2 regions of the Pectobacterium odoriferum genome follow, and region 1 is predicted to be linked to the other one. Evidence: predicted binding sites of a transcription regulator. Region 1 holds the regulator's gene; the other holds the start of a gene.

Region 1 (7,796 bases):
CGGCGTAGTGCCAATCGTCAATCTGGAATGGATTCAAAAGCTGATTCGTGACGTTAATGAGCGCGGCCACTCGCGTGAAGCGGTGATGGATTCCGTCGTTCGCTCGATGGAAGACTACATCACCTATATCACGCCACAGTTTTCTCGCACACACATCAACTTCCAGCGCGTGCCTACCGTGGACACCTCCAACCCGTTCGCCGCCAAGTCGATTCCCTCACTGGACGAAAGCTTCGTCGTGATTCACTTTCAGGGATTGGATAATATTGATTATCCCTATCTGCTCGCCATGTTGCAGGGGTCGTTTATCTCCCATATCAACACGCTAGTCGTTCCCGGCGGGAAGATGGGCTTGGCGATGGAATTGATTATGGCGCCACTGGTGCAGCGGTTAATCGAAGGGAAAACGATCGAATAAGCGAAACCGGGCACGGTAGTGTCGTGCCCAGAGAGAGATTAAGCCAGCACCCTAACTTCGTGGCTATGCGTCACCTCAACGGCTTTGCCCAGCATCAGTGCCACAGAACAGTACTTTTCCGCCGACAGGGCGACAGCTCGCTCGACAGCTTTGTCAGTCAATCCTTTTCCCGTCACGATAAAATGCAGATTGATGTGGGTAAATAAACGCGGCGCGTCAGACCGACGCTCTGACGTTAATTTCACCTCACAATCCGCCACATCGTTGCGACCTTTTTGCAGAATCGACACCACGTCAATCGCGCTGCATCCTCCTACGGACATCAATACCATTTCCATCGGACTGGGCGCTTTATCGCCAGAATTGCCGTCCATCAATATCTGATGCCCTGATGCGGATTCGCCCAAAAACGTTAAGCCTTCAACCCATTTTACCCGAGCCTGCATGATGCCTCTCCACTAAAATTTTTTTGAAAATTTATATCGTTACTGTACAAAAATCAGCGTTAATCAGAGCTTTGTCATGCTGAAGCGAGACAACACAAGACACATCCTTAAAGCTGTGTTAAAACGAAAATAGAATAGACCTTTTCTGGACAAACCCAGAAACGAAGAAGATGATTACGTGGCCAGATATACCCAGCCACGTTTACGATGCGGCAAGGCAGCAACCGGAAAATCAAGGGTACAGTGGTTCCAGTATATTCCCTGACGTCATTCTGCCTAGACTGAATTTTATTTTTTAGCAGTTAAACACGCCGTACAGGGAACTCTGACCCCTGTAATTTGCGCAGTGAATTACAACAGAGGATGATAGCGAATGGTTCTCGGCAAACCGCAAACAGACCCAACTCTCGAATGGTTCCTTTCCCATTGTCATATTCACAAGTATCCATCGAAGAGCACACTGATTCACCAAGGTGAAAAAGCAGAAACACTTTACTACATCGTGAAAGGCTCTGTCGCAGTGCTAATCAAAGATGAAGAAGGCAAGGAAATGATCCTCTCCTACCTCAATCAGGGCGATTTTATCGGCGAGCTCGGCCTGTTTGAAGAAGGTCAGGAACGCAGTGCCTGGGTTCGGGCAAAAACCGCCTGTGAAGTGGCTGAAATTTCCTATAAAAAATTCCGCCAGCTCATCCAGGTTAACCCAGATATTCTCATGCGTCTGTCTGCGCAAATGGCAAGCAGACTTCAGGTTACCTCTGAGAAAGTCGGCAACCTCGCCTTCCTTGATGTAACCGGCCGTATTGCCCAAACCCTACTCAACCTGGCCAAACAACCTGATGCCATGACGCATCCAGATGGCATGCAAATTAAAATTACCCGTCAGGAAATTGGGCAAATCGTTGGCTGCTCGCGTGAAACCGTGGGCCGCATTCTGAAAATGTTAGAAGACCAGAACCTGATCTCTGCACACGGTAAAACGATTGTCGTTTACGGCACTCGCTAAACCCCTGTCGCGGTACCCTACCAATAAAAAAGCGTGAAGCCTCGGCCTCACGCTTTTTTTATGCCGTGCCATCCCTGCCGCCACCCTTACGGGCCGTCGCAAGCGACGTTGAAAAACGTTCTCTACGTTTTTTTATCACTGCGCTTTTGGGAGCGTAATCAGTTTGCTGTGTTAACGACCTGCGCGACGGCTTTGGCGAACTTCGCCATCCCCTGCGCAATATCGTCTTCATCAATGATCAAAGACGGTACAAAGCGGATCACGTTAGGCCCAGCCATCAGTACCATAAGCCCCTGGGCCGTTGCGGCAGCCAGGAACTCGCCCGCGCGACCGTGCCATTGCGGTTTCAGTTCTGCACCCAGCAGCAGCCCCATACCGCGAACCTGTTCGAATACACCGTACTGCTGATTGATTTTCTCAAGCTCACTGACAAAGCGATCGTGACGATCCGCCACGCCTGACAACACGTCCGGCGTGTTAATGATATCCAGCGCGGCTTCCGCCACCGCACAGGCCAACGGGTTGCCGCCATAGGTGGTGCCGTGTACCCCAACCGTCATGGCCGATGCGATCTCTTCCGTCGTCAGCATCGCACTAATCGGGAACCCGCCGCCCAATGCTTTAGCCGTTGTGAGAATATCCGGCGTAATACCGTAATGCATGTAGCTGAATAATTTACCGGTACGCCCCATCCCGCTCTGCACTTCATCAAATACCAGCAGCGCCTTGTGCTGATCGCACAGATCGCGCACGCCTTGTAAAAACTCAGGCGTCGCAGGCGTAATTCCACCCTCGCCCTGAATCGGCTCCAGCACGACCGCACAGGTGTGATCGTCCATCACTGCTTTCACCGCAGCCAGATCGTTGAAGGGAACATGGACAATGTCCGCAGGTTTAGGCCCGAAACCATCAGCATATTTAGGCTGTCCGCCAACCGAGACGGTGAACAGCGTCCGGCCATGGAACGCATTGTAGAAGGCGATGATCTTGGTTTTATACGGACTATGGCGTTTAACCGCATAGTGACGCGCCAGCTTAAAGGCGGCTTCGTTAGCCTCAGCGCCGGAGTTAACAAAGAACACGCGGTCGGCAAAAGTGGCATCAATCAATTTGCTGGCGAGGCGTAGCGCAGGCTCATTAGTGAAAATATTGCTGGTGTGCCACAGCTTTTCACCCTGCTGCTGCAACGCGTTCACCAATGCAGGATGGCAGTGGCCCAACGCCGTGACCGCAATACCGCCGGAGAAATCGATATACTCGCGGCCTTCCTGATCCCAGACGCGGCTCCCTTTACCTTTCACAGGTACAAACTTCGCGGGTGCATAAACCGGCAAAATCACTTTATCGTGAGTATCCCGTGTCACTGCTTTCTGCTCTGCTACCATTTGCTGCCTCACTCTGCTGTCCATCATGTCGAAATGAAAATATAGTCAATAAATATGCATAAAAAATCAATTCCAGGCAATATTAAATCAGCTACTGAAGAGAATAACTTTCTATATGGCTAAATTTTAAGGAAATTATCCAAAAGCTGATGCCCTTGCTGGCTAAGAATGCTCTCTGGGTGAAATTGCACCCCTTCCAACGGCAATGCGCGATGGCGAATCCCCATAATCTCATCACGCTTGCCTTCATGTTCGCTCCAAGCCGTGATCTCAAAGCAATCAGGCAGTGATGCGGCATCAATAATGAGTGAATGATAGCGGGTGACCGTCAAAGGGTGAGCCAGCCCCGCGAAAACCCCCGTATCGCTATGCGCAATCGTTGAGGTTTTCCCGTGCATGACCTGCCGTGCTCGCACCACACGCGCGCCGAACGCCTGCCCCATCGCCTGATGGCCAAGACACACGCCCAGAATAGGCAGTTTATCGGCAAAGTGACGGATAGCAGCTAGCGAAATGCCCGCCTCATCCGGCGTACAAGGGCCAGGTGAAATGACCAATCGCTCAGGCGCAAGTTGCTCAATCTCTCGTAGCGTCAGTTCATCATTACGCTTCACCACGACCTGTGCGCCAAGCTCACAAAAGTATTGGTAAAGGTTGTAGGTAAAGGAGTCGTAGTTATCGATAATTAGCAGCATAGTCATTGCACTGTTAGTCGGAAAAGCCGTACTAACATACATGAAATCCGCGTCAGGTACCCGCCCTCGTCACCATCAAAGACAAAGGGGTCGCTCTCTTCGTTTAAGAAATTAGCATGATAATAATTTTATCGATCACAAATCATTTATTTCATCAGGAAACATCTTTATTAATAGGCCTTATTTATTATCACAATTCAGAGTAAACGATTACATTGAAATTATTTTTAACAAAAAAAATAATAAACAAAAACCTCCTATGAATTAATTCAGTTTTTTTAAAAGGAAGAAAAACTAAGGAGGTTATCTCTAAAGTGATATTTTTTGATAGCGATCACAATCGCTCAGAAAGCGAATAAACCACGCATATAAAATGGATAAAAAATAAAGAATCCAGATTGAAACGACAAAGATTAAAAAACATAACACAATGAATTTAAATGATTTAAATGGAAATTGGTTTCTATTTAAAAGTAATGAACACAAATCCTCTCAACTGTCCTCTGTTATTTAATTAATATATTTAACGCCCCATCTTGTATTGTTTATTTTTTCTGTTAACACTTAGAACGGCTTTATAGACAAACCTTAATTTCATTTTTGTTGAAACAGCCTTTTTAAATTACACAGGGTGTGTAGTGATCAATACCCAAAAAATTCTATGTCAAGGAGAGTACATAATGAAATACCTACTGCCTTCTGCAGCCGCTGGGCTGTTGCTGCTCGCGGCCCAACCGACAATGGCGGCAAATACGGGGGGTTATGCCACCACTGACGGCGGCGACGTTTCTGGTGCTGTGAAAAAAACGGCGCGTTCTCTGCAAGAGATCGTCGATATCATTGAGGCTGCGAAAAAGGACTCAAGCGGTAAAGCGGTCAAAGGTGGGGCCTACCCGCTCGTTATTACCTACAACGGTAATGAAGATGCGTTAATCAAAGCCGCCGAAGCTAACATCTGCGGCCAGTGGAGCAAAGATCCGCGCGGTGTGGAAATCAAAGAGTTCACCAAAGGGATCACCATCCTCGGAACCAACGGTTCTTCCGCTAACTTCGGCATCTGGATGGTTAACTCTTCCAACGTTGTCGTGCGTAACATGCGCTTCGGCTATATGCCGGGCGGCGCAAAAGATGGCGATGCCATCCGTATTGATAACTCGCCAAACGTCTGGATCGATCACAACGAGATCTTCGCCAAGAACTTCGAATGTGCTGGTACACCAGACAACGACACCACTTTTGAATCGGCTGTCGATATTAAAAAAGGCGCCACCAACGTCACGGTATCCTACAACTATATCCATGGCGTGAAAAAAGTGGGATTGAGCGGTTCAAGCAATACGGATACGGGTCGCGACCTGACTTACCACCACAATATTTACAGCGATGTTAACTCACGTCTGCCACTGCAACGTGGTGGTAAAGTGCATGCTTATAACAACCTGTATGACGGTATCAAAAGTTCAGGCTTTAACGTACGTCAGAAAGGGATCGCACTGATCGAAAGTAACTGGTTCGAAAATGCACTCAACCCAGTGACCGCACGTAATGACGATTCCAACTTCGGTACTTGGGAACTCCGTAACAACAACATTACCAGCCCATCTGATTTTGCTAAATACAAAATCACGTGGGGTAAACCATCCACACCGCACATCAATGCGGATGACTGGAAGAGCACCGGTAAATTCCCAGCCGTCCCATATAGCTACTCTCCAGTTTCTGCACAGTGCGTGAAGGATAAACTGGCAAGCTATGCCGGCGTAGGTAAAAACCTGGCGGTACTGACAGCAGCTAACTGTAAATAAACGCGTTAAGCCCGACGCATTCATTCTGCGCCGGGTGCTTTCTGAGCGAGTGCTTCGGCCTCGCTCATTTTTGAGAGTCCCGAGCAAGATTGTCAGCGTGACCGCCATGAAAATAGACGTCGTGCTAATGATAATTTAGCCAATAAGCCGCTACGAACAATGAGGTCTATTCTTCTTTTATCACGTAAAGAAACACCATATAGCGATTAATAATAATTATTTCTTAACAAACTAAAATTCACGATAAAATTAACTCATCACTCGAAAAATATTGAACATGTCTGTGATAGTATATTTTTACTTAAGGTAGTTTCTTACGTTGACGATAGCGATCGTCACAAGAAAAATAACGATTTAAAAACTAATCAATAAAGAAACTTGATTACATTTATTATCCACTAAAAAAATAACATCATGATTTACGGTTACTTTAAAAGAAAATTGTTTCCTATAAAATCAGAGTTATCCAATCATCAGTATTACAAAATGTTTCACCCCTAATACATTTAACATTTCACCCTTGAACTGATCTTATTTTTTGACCACACTTCCCTTGGTTTTTCACCAAAATTGAAATTCATTTTTGTTGAAAAATTTTTACCTGTTACATCGGGCATAGGGATCGATAAATGCCCATGAAAATTCTATTCCAAGGAGACAGTGATAATGAAATACCTATTGCCTACGGCAGCCGCTGGATTGCTATTACTCGCGGCTCAACCCGCAATGGCCGCAAATACGGGCGGCTATGCCACTACGGATGGTGGAGAAGTGTCCGGTGCCGTGAAAAAAACGGCACGTTCTATGAAAGAAATTGTGGATATTATTGAAGCCGCGCAAGTGGATTCAAAAGGCAAGAAAGTCAAAGGCGGTGCTTACCCGCTCATCATCACCTATAGCGGTAATGAAGACTCATTAATCAAAGCGGCTGAAAAGAATATTTGCGGCCAGTGGAGTAAGGACGCTCGCGGCGTACAAATCAAAGAGTTCACCAAAGGCATTACTATCCAGGGCACCAATGGCTCATCCGCCAACTTCGGTGTCTGGATTGTGAACTCTTCTAACGTTGTGGTACGTAATATGCGCTTTGGCTATATGCCAGGCGGCGCGCAAGACGGCGATGCCATTCGTATCGATAACTCCCCGAACGTCTGGATCGACCACAACGAGATCTTTGCCAAGAACTTTGAGTGTAAAGGTACGCCAGACAATGACACCACCTTTGAATCGGCTGTCGATATCAAAAAAGGGTCAACTAACGTCACGGTATCCTACAACTATATTCATGGCATCAAGAAAGTTGGCCTGAGCGGTGCAAGCAATACGGATACGGGTCGTAACCTGACTTATCATCACAATATCTACCGTGATGTTAACTCACGCCTGCCATTACAGCGTGGTGGTCTGGTTCACGCGTACAACAACCTGTATGACGGCATCACCGGTTCAGGCTTTAACGTGCGTCAGAAAGGAATCGCGCTGATTGAAAGCAACTGGTTCGAAAATGCGCTCAACCCAGTGACAGCACGTAACGACAGTTCCAACTTCGGTACTTGGGAACTCCGTAACAACAACATTACCAGCCCATCTGATTTTGCTAAATACAAAATCACCTGGGGCAAACCTTCCTCTCCTCACATCAATGCGGATAACTGGAAGAGTACTGGTAAGTTCCCTTCCATCTCCTATAAGTACACCCCGGTTTCTGCACAGTGTGTGAAGGATAAACTGGCAAACTATGCTGGTGTAGGAAAAAATCTGGCAGTACTGACAGCAGCTAACTGCAAATAAACGTGGTGAGGCTTTCTCCGTCGTATCAAGACAGGAAACGATAAGCCTGAATATCCCACGGCCGTGACTCTTCATACTGAGACAGGGTTATACCAGAGCGGGCTCTTAGAGCTCGCTCATTTTTTATGGAAACTCAGGCACGAGCATGGATATGTATTCTAAAATAAGCACCAATTAAATAGCGCACTAATTATATTATTAAAAATAAATAGCTGTATTTACTAAGAAAGAAAACCATCATTTAATTAAT
Region 2 (7,796 bases), 1.1 Mb from region 1:
ACTTTGCGCTGCACCTGAATTCAGAAGTGCGTGATATCAAACGTAATGCGGACAACACCTGGAGCGTGACTTACGCCGATCTGAAGAACGGCGAAAAAGAAAGCGTGATTAAGGCGAAGTTCGTCTTTATCGGTGCGGGTGGGGCGGCACTGCCGCTGTTGCAGAAATCCGGCATTCCTGAGGCGGATCTGTACGGTGGCTTCCCAGTTGGTGGCGAGTTCCTGGTGACAGAAAACCCAGAAATCGTGAAGCGCCACATGGCAAAAGTGTACGGTAAAGCTTCCGTCGGTGCGCCACCGATGTCCGTTCCACATCTGGACACCCGTATTTTTGACGGTAAGCCAGTCCTGCTGTTCGGGCCATTTGCCACCTTCTCCAGCAAGTTCCTGAAAAACGGTTCGCTGTGGGATCTGATCGGTTCTGTGACTTTCTCCAACGTGATGCCGATGACGCACGTCGGTCTGGATAACTTCGATCTGGTGAAATACCTGGTCAGTCAGGTCATGATGGATGACGATGACCGTTTTGCGTCGTTGCAGGAATATTTCCCGAACGCCAAGAAAGAAGACTGGAGACTGGCGATTGCCGGACAGCGTGTTCAAATTATCAAGAAAGATGAAGATAAAGGCGGTGTGCTGAAGCTGGGTACCGAGATCGTCAGCTCACAAGATGGTTCGATTGCCGCTCTGCTGGGGGCCTCTCCGGGCGCGTCTACCGCAGCACCGATTATGCTGAGCCTGCTTGAAAAAGTGTTTAAAGATAAAGTGGCGACGCCGGAATGGCAGAGCAAGCTGAAAGAGATTGTTCCGTCTTATGGTCAGAAGCTGGACGGTAACATTGAAATGACCAATAAAATCCGCAGCTACACCAGCAGCACGCTGGGTCTGGATTATATTGAGGTTAAGCCTGAGTAATCGGGTTCGCTGGAAGTCACGATGTAAGGCCGCGAAAGCGGCCTTTTTTGTGCTTTCCAGCCCAATGCGAATTAGCGGTAGTGATAGCCAGTATTGAGCCCAGGGATCCTAGAAAACGCTTCTGCAATGAAGTCCATGAATACAATGGCTCGCTTCGGTAGCAGGCGATTGGCGACATAGAGAAACTGGATTGGCACCGGCGGCGCTTCGTAGTCGCACAGCACCTGACACAGCTTGCCGCTTTTTAATCCACCCTCGTATAACCACTTTGGTCCGCTGGCGATACCAAGGCCGGCGATGACGGCTTCCTGTACCGCCTGGGGTGAGTTGACTCGGAATCGCCCCGAAACGTTGATTTCGGTATCTCGAAAATGCCATGTATTACCCGTGTTTAACAGCGAGTACAGAATACAGTCATGATCGCACAGATCTTCCGGCGTTTGCGGTGTGCCGCGGCGGCTCAGATAGTCTACAGAGGCTACGTACACGCGTGTAAAAAGACCAATCCGGCGTGCGCGTAGTGCACTGTCGTTAGGATGACCTATTCGGATCGCCAACTCTGTTCCTTCTTCAACCAGATCCACGAAACGATCGCTAAGCTGCAAGTCCAGCGATAAGCCGGGGTAGCGGGCCAGAAAAGCGGGTATGTGTGGCATAAGGAAGGCATGCGCCATTGCCGTTGGGCAGGCCACTCGCAGGAGTCCTGTGGGTTCAGCCTCATTGCTCAAGGACGATTCGGATTCTGCAATCGCATCGAGAATTCGGCTTACATCTGCGTAGTACCGCTCACCTTCAGGCGTCAGCACAAGTTGGCGTGTTGTCCGCTGAAGTAATCTTGCGCCCAGATGCTCTTCTAAGGCGGCAACATATCGACTGACGTTGGGTTGCCCCATACCTAGGTCGCGGGCTGCTGCAGAGAAACTCCCCGTCTCGACAGTCCGTTTAAAACAAGTCATGAGTAGAAAGCGATCCACGTGAAGACTCCTCGATTCATGCGAATTCGGAATGAAATATATGCAAAAGCAGAATCTTATCATTGTTTCTGCATATACGTATGATTAGCGCTGTCTCAGGCAGCACATTGCTGCATCCCGCTATGATTATCAGGAGTTCCTTATGTCTCGCTTACACAATAAACGTACCCTTATCACTGGCGGCACCACCGGCATTGGGCTGGAAACCGCAAAGCAGTTTCTTGCGGAAGGGGCCCGTGTCATCGTTACCGGGGTCAATCCCGATTCTATTGCCGCGGCAAAAAACGAGCTTGGCAGCGAGGTGCTGGTGCTGCGCGCCGATTCGGCCAGCGTGAGTGCACAAAAGGAACTGGCGCAAGCTGTGGAAGCCCATTACGGAAAGGTTGATGCTGTCTTTCTCAACGCTGGCGTTTCCGTTTGGCAACCGATTGAGGAATGGACGGAGGATATGTTTGATCGCTCCTTCGACATCAACGTCAAGGGGCCGTACTTCCTGATCCAGTCGCTGCTGCCCGTGTTCGCTAACCCTGCTTCGGTCGTGCTCAATACGTCGATTAATGCGCACGTAGGATCGGCTCGTTCCTCGGTTTATTCTGCGACCAAAGCGGCTTTCCTTAGCCTGTCAAAGACGCTGTCGAGCGAACTGATGGCACGCGGTATTCGCATTAACGCGGTTAGCCCTGGGCCAATCGATACTCCGCTGTATGACAAACTTGGCATTCCCGATAGCTATCGCAAACAAGTCAATGAGGAGATCGTCAAAAGCATTCCTTCAGGCCGTTTCGGCACGTCGGAGGAGGTGGCTAAGGCGGTGTTGTACCTGGCTTCAGATGAGTCCCGATGGACCATCGGCAGTGAGATTGTTGTGGACGGCGGTCGTCTATTGAACGATTGATCCAGCATGACGATTTGCGTGCGGTGTTCATCATTAGCTAATCACTACGCCAGTAAGAAAGAGATAAATGCCTTGTGGTGAGCAATAAAAAAGCAGGTAAGTTGCCTTACCTGCTTTGTCACGTTATGGCTGATGTGATTAGAACGCGTAGTTAAAGTTCACACCGTACAGCCAGGCTTTACCTTTGGAGCTGAAGTTGTAACTTGGAGAACCTGCTCTATCAGAGATAGGTTCGCTGATATCAACTTGCTTACCATGCATATAAGACACGCCAACATCAACAGACGCGTCTTTATTGAAAGCATAGGTCGTGCCTGCGCTCAACCAGAAACGGTCCTGATCGGGGATAGAGATAGAACGTCTGTCGGCTGGTATTGGGCTGTCATCAAACGCGATACCGCTACGGAACGTCCAGTTATCGTCATGATAGTAGGTGGTGCCGAGTGCGATACGGTAGGCATCACGGAAGCCTTCCTCTTTCTGGAACAGCGTGTTACCACTGTTACCTGTCGCTTTCAGCTCCTGGAAATGGCTCCAACTGGTGTAGGTCAGGCTGTAGTGAACCGCCCATTTCGGCGCTACACGGTGGTAGGCAGACGCTTCCCACATTTCTGGCAGATTAAGTGTTAATTGACCTGGTATTGTTGCGCCATTGAGGGCACCAGGTCCAGCGGACCGTTGGTTACTGTAATCGCCATTGAAATCGATATCGACTTTGGAACGATAGGTCAGGCCGACGCGGTTGTTTTCATCGATTTCGTACAGGATGCCGGCATTCCAACCGTAGCCCCATTCTTTGCCTTCCAGACGAGCCATCTCTGAAGACGGACCAGCAACGGCACCTTGAGCGCCACCCGCACCGGCAGGAATATTAGCCAGTTCACCAGCGCGCCGAATAAATTTGGCATCGGCATAAACGGCGTTAACCCCTAAACCAAAACTGAAATGTTGGTTCAGGCGATACGCGGCGCTCAGGTTCAGGTTTGACGTCAACAGGTCGGTTTCTCCGCCGATAGAACCTGCTGCATAGTTGTCATTAAATTTAGTCGCCAGACCATAGTTAGTGGTGGCGGAAGCACCAATCGCCCATTGTTCATTCAGCGGCATGATGAAATGCAGGTTCGGTACCCAGGCGTGTGGCGCGATATTTTTGGCGCTGGTATCTTGCCCAGTCAGGGAGTTTTTCCCCTGAACATCGATATCTGGGTTGATATAGGTGACACCACCGGAGAATGACGGGCGGTCAAACATGGTCATGGTCGCTGGGTTACGGCTACCTGAGGTCGCATTATCGGCTACGGCACCTTCACCAGAAAACGCACGTCCCAGACCCGATGATGAGTATTCATTTAGCTGGAAACCAGCTGCGGACACATTTGCTGAAAACAGGGCCACCGCAACAGCAATTGTGGATTGTTTGAACAGGTTTTTCTGGTTCATGACCAAAACCTCTTTATATGCTTGTTATTTAACGTTGTTACACGGGGTAACAAGGGACGCGCATTGTAGGGGGCGCACTCAGCCTGACAAATCAGACCAGTTGCCAAAGTATAAGTTGGGAATACGATAATGTTGCGTTTGTGTATTCGAAATATTTCCAAAATGATGCGAAATTTAGATCTGCTTAACGTTTTGGTTAATTTGTGTGAAGCGATATGACTCGATTTTACTGTCGCATAACACCGTAATGTGATTGATATCACTAAAATTACTGGTCAGCATGAAGTGCTGGCACTGCTTCGGGATGAGGGAGTAAAATATAAGGAAGATAAAAATATTTGAACTTGATCATATACGCTAAATAATTCGAGTTGCAGGAAGGCGGCAAGAGAGGGAGTCCCGATGAGCTTACATAAGTAAGTGATTCGGGTGAGTGAACGTAGCCAACGTACATGCAGCTTGAAGTATGACGGGTATATATCTCCCGCGTCTTAAGTCTTAAGAGGAAAGTAGCATGACGAACGTAATCAACAAATGCAGTGCTGAAGAAACCGCAGCCTGCTGCTGTGTCGATGTCGGCACAATCATGGATAACACGGATTGCACGGCGTCTTACAGCAACGTTTTCGGCGGTCGTTCTGAGGCGGAAGCGGCACTGGCCGCGCTGACGGAAAAAGCGCGTGCGGTAGAGTCTGACCCTTGCGAAATCACCAGCACGCTGGAAGATGTAGACGGCGGCGTGAAACTGGATATTGATTTCACATTCAGTTGCCAGGCCGAAACGATGATTTTCCAGCTCGGCCTACGTTAAGTATTCCTCTGGCAGGTATGGCCTCATCGCCTAGTCTGCCAGACTCTTTTTTGCTTCTCCCTGCTGTTTATCTCCTTCTCCTTTCATGCTGAATTGATGTTGTCCAACACGATAACGTGTTGCGCTGAAATTCATCCTTTCTTTCCCCTTCTGCCACGTCTTTAGCTAACAATCGCAATTGGATAGCATTTTTTGTTTCTGGTAGATAACTCTGTGATTCTATTTAATTTAAGTATTATTTTTTACATCAAGTTGAGTCCTGTTTTGATCAGTTTTGAGCACGTTAGTAAATCGTTTACGACACAGGGTAAAACGCTTTATGCGGTGAAAGATGTCACGCTGGATATCGATAAAGGGGAGATATTCGGCATCATCGGGTTCAGCGGGGCGGGGAAAAGCACGCTGTTGCGTCTGGTTAATTTGCTGGAGCAGCCAACGGAAGGAAAAGTGACGGTTAACCAGCAGGATATTACCGCGCTTTCCGCAGAAGCGCTGCGCCAACTCCGGCGGCGCATCGGCATGGTCTTTCAAACGTTCAATTTATTTCAGTCGCGAACGGTGGCGGGAAATGTTGCCTGGCCGCTGCGTTTGGCTCGAATGGATCGCCAGCAGATACAGCAACGTGTTGATGAAGTGCTGCGCTTTGTTGGTCTGGAAGATAAGAAGGATCACTATCCCGAACAACTTTCCGGAGGACAAAAGCAGCGCGTTGGCATTGCCAGAGCGCTGGTCAGCTCACCGGATATCCTGATTTGTGACGAGGCCACCTCGGCGCTGGATCCCGAAACCACGGAGGATATTCTTCAACTGCTGGAGAGTATCAATCGGCAATATAACATCACTATCTTGTTGATTACGCATGAGATGAATGTGATCCGTCGCATTTGCCATCGGGTTGCGGTCATGGAACAAGGTCGCGTCATCGAACAGGGGCGCGTGGTCGATATCTTCACTCGCCCCGAGCATAAAACCACGCGCAACTTTGTGCGTTCTATTTTTAACGATCGTCTTCCTCCTCGGTTATTACAAACGCTGCAATCACGTCATTCTGGCGCGTTATACCAGCTCATTTTTCATGATGGCTCAACCAGCGTGCCGTTGCTGTCACAGACGGCACGCCTGCACTCGCTTATCGATTACAACATTATTTACGGCAACATCAGCGAGTTGCAGGGTGCACTGTTCGGTAGCCTTATTGTGGAATTTATTGGCCCGCCGGACAGCATTGCTGCCGCGCTGGAAACGCTAGCGCAAACGGTAGAAGTCAGGGAGGTGAGCGATGAAGGTTGATTGGACGACATTCTGGCAGACGCTGCTGGTTGCCACAGGCGAAACGCTGGCAATGGTGCTGGTGACGCTATTGTTCGCCAGCGTGCTGGGTATTGGCCTGGGCCTGCTGCTGTTTCTGAGCCGCGCAGGTGGCTTGTTTGAGAATCGCGTGCTGTTTGTGTTGCTGAATCTGCTGATCAACATCGTGCGCCCCGTTCCCTTCATCATCTTTCTGGTCGCGGTCAGTCCGATGACGCGCATGGTTGTGGGCACCACCATCGGTATTGCCGCCGCCATTTTCCCCATGATTCTGGTTGCCGCCTGTGCGATTGCGAGGGTGGTGGAGAACAACCTGATGTCGGTCGATCCCGGCATGATTGAAGCCGCCCGCGCATTGGGAGCCACGCCTTTGCAAATCATTACCGGCGTGCTGATTCGGGAAGCTCTGGGCCCGCTGATTATGGGGCTGACATTTATTACCGTGGCGCTGGTCGATTTCTCCGCTGTTGCCGGAATGGTTGGCGGCGGCGGGTTGGGAAATCTGGCGATGACCTACGGCTACAACCGGTTTAACACCTCCGTCATGGTGGTCACGGTGGTCATTCTGATTGTGTTGGTTCAACTGGCACAGCATGCGGGCAACTATTTCTCTCGTCGCATCATGCGGCGCTAGCACGGCGTGTCAGGTGCGCGATATTCAAAACGGTATTCATTTAAGGAGCGAACAATGAAATGGCAAAAGATGGTATTGGGGGCGCTTTTGACGCTCTCCTTGCAGGCGGGTGCAGCACAAAAACCGGTGGACGTGACAATCGGCGTGGCCGGAAGCGAAGACGCGTATTGGAAGGTACTGGCGCAAAAAGCGAAAGCGGAGAACATCAACATCAAACTCATCAGCTTTTCGGACTACGCATTGCCGAATAAAGCGTTGGCCAGCGGCGATGTCGATCTTAATGCGTTTCAACATCTGGCTTTTCTAAGCCAGTTCAACGTGAACAACCAACTGACGATTGTGCCGATCGGTGCGACACAAATTGTGCCTATGGCGCTGTATTCGGAGAAGTATCGTGCTCTGGCGGATATCCCGCAGGGGGCGCAGATTGCCTTGCCAAACGATCCTTCCAATCAGGGGCGTGCACTCAATGTGCTGCAATCCTCTGGCTTATTGAAGTTAAAGGACGGCGCGGGCTTGCACGCGACGCCTGACGATATTATTGAGAATCCGCGCAAACTGAAAATTCTGCCGGTAGTCGCACAGCAGACGCCGCGCGTGCTAGCGGATGTGGCTGCCTCGGTGGTCAATCAGGGCGTGGCGGTCGATGCTGGTTTACCTGCCGATAAAATCCTGTTTCAGGACGATCCTACCGCACCGTCTGCGTTGCCTTACGTGAACGTGTTTGCCGCCCGTGAAAAGGACAAAGACAACCCGGTCTATCAGCGGATTGTGGCGTTGTATCACCAACCTGATGTGATCGCTGCGGTGAAAGAGGATA

What was found. Region 1 encodes CRP, which controls carbon source genes, mostly activating them, when cyclic AMP is high. Its sites were predicted from a motif close to ATGTGANNNNNNTCACAT; they were not measured.
Positions count from the first base shown of each region.
Region 2: a site for CRP is predicted at 4,471-4,488, ahead of fadL (long-chain fatty acid transporter FadL). Genes of this name have one in related genera too.

Region 1 covers NZ_CP034938.1:4,424,752-4,432,547, forward strand. Annotated here, with positions in the region: gene EO763_RS20010 (phosphoribulokinase) at 1-418, shown strand, start outside; gene EO763_RS20015 (OsmC family protein) at 457-864, opposite strand; gene crp (cAMP-activated global transcriptional regulator CRP) at 1,238-1,870, shown strand; gene argD (bifunctional acetylornithine/succinyldiaminopimelate transaminase) at 2,029-3,255, opposite strand; gene EO763_RS20030 (aminodeoxychorismate synthase component II) at 3,375-3,950, opposite strand; gene pelA (pectate lyase PelA) at 4,631-5,755, shown strand; gene pelB (pectate lyase PelB) at 6,422-7,546, shown strand.
Region 2 covers NZ_CP034938.1:3,321,034-3,328,829, reverse strand. Annotated here, with positions in the region: gene mqo (malate dehydrogenase (quinone)) at 1-914, shown strand, start outside; gene EO763_RS14945 (LysR family transcriptional regulator) at 986-1,888, opposite strand; gene EO763_RS14940 (SDR family oxidoreductase) at 2,031-2,783, shown strand; gene fadL (long-chain fatty acid transporter FadL) at 2,922-4,223, opposite strand; gene EO763_RS14930 (YfcZ/YiiS family protein) at 4,738-5,034, shown strand; gene EO763_RS14925 (methionine ABC transporter ATP-binding protein) at 5,299-6,324, shown strand; gene EO763_RS14920 (methionine ABC transporter permease) at 6,314-6,976, shown strand; gene EO763_RS14915 (MetQ/NlpA family ABC transporter substrate-binding protein) at 7,031-7,796, shown strand, end outside.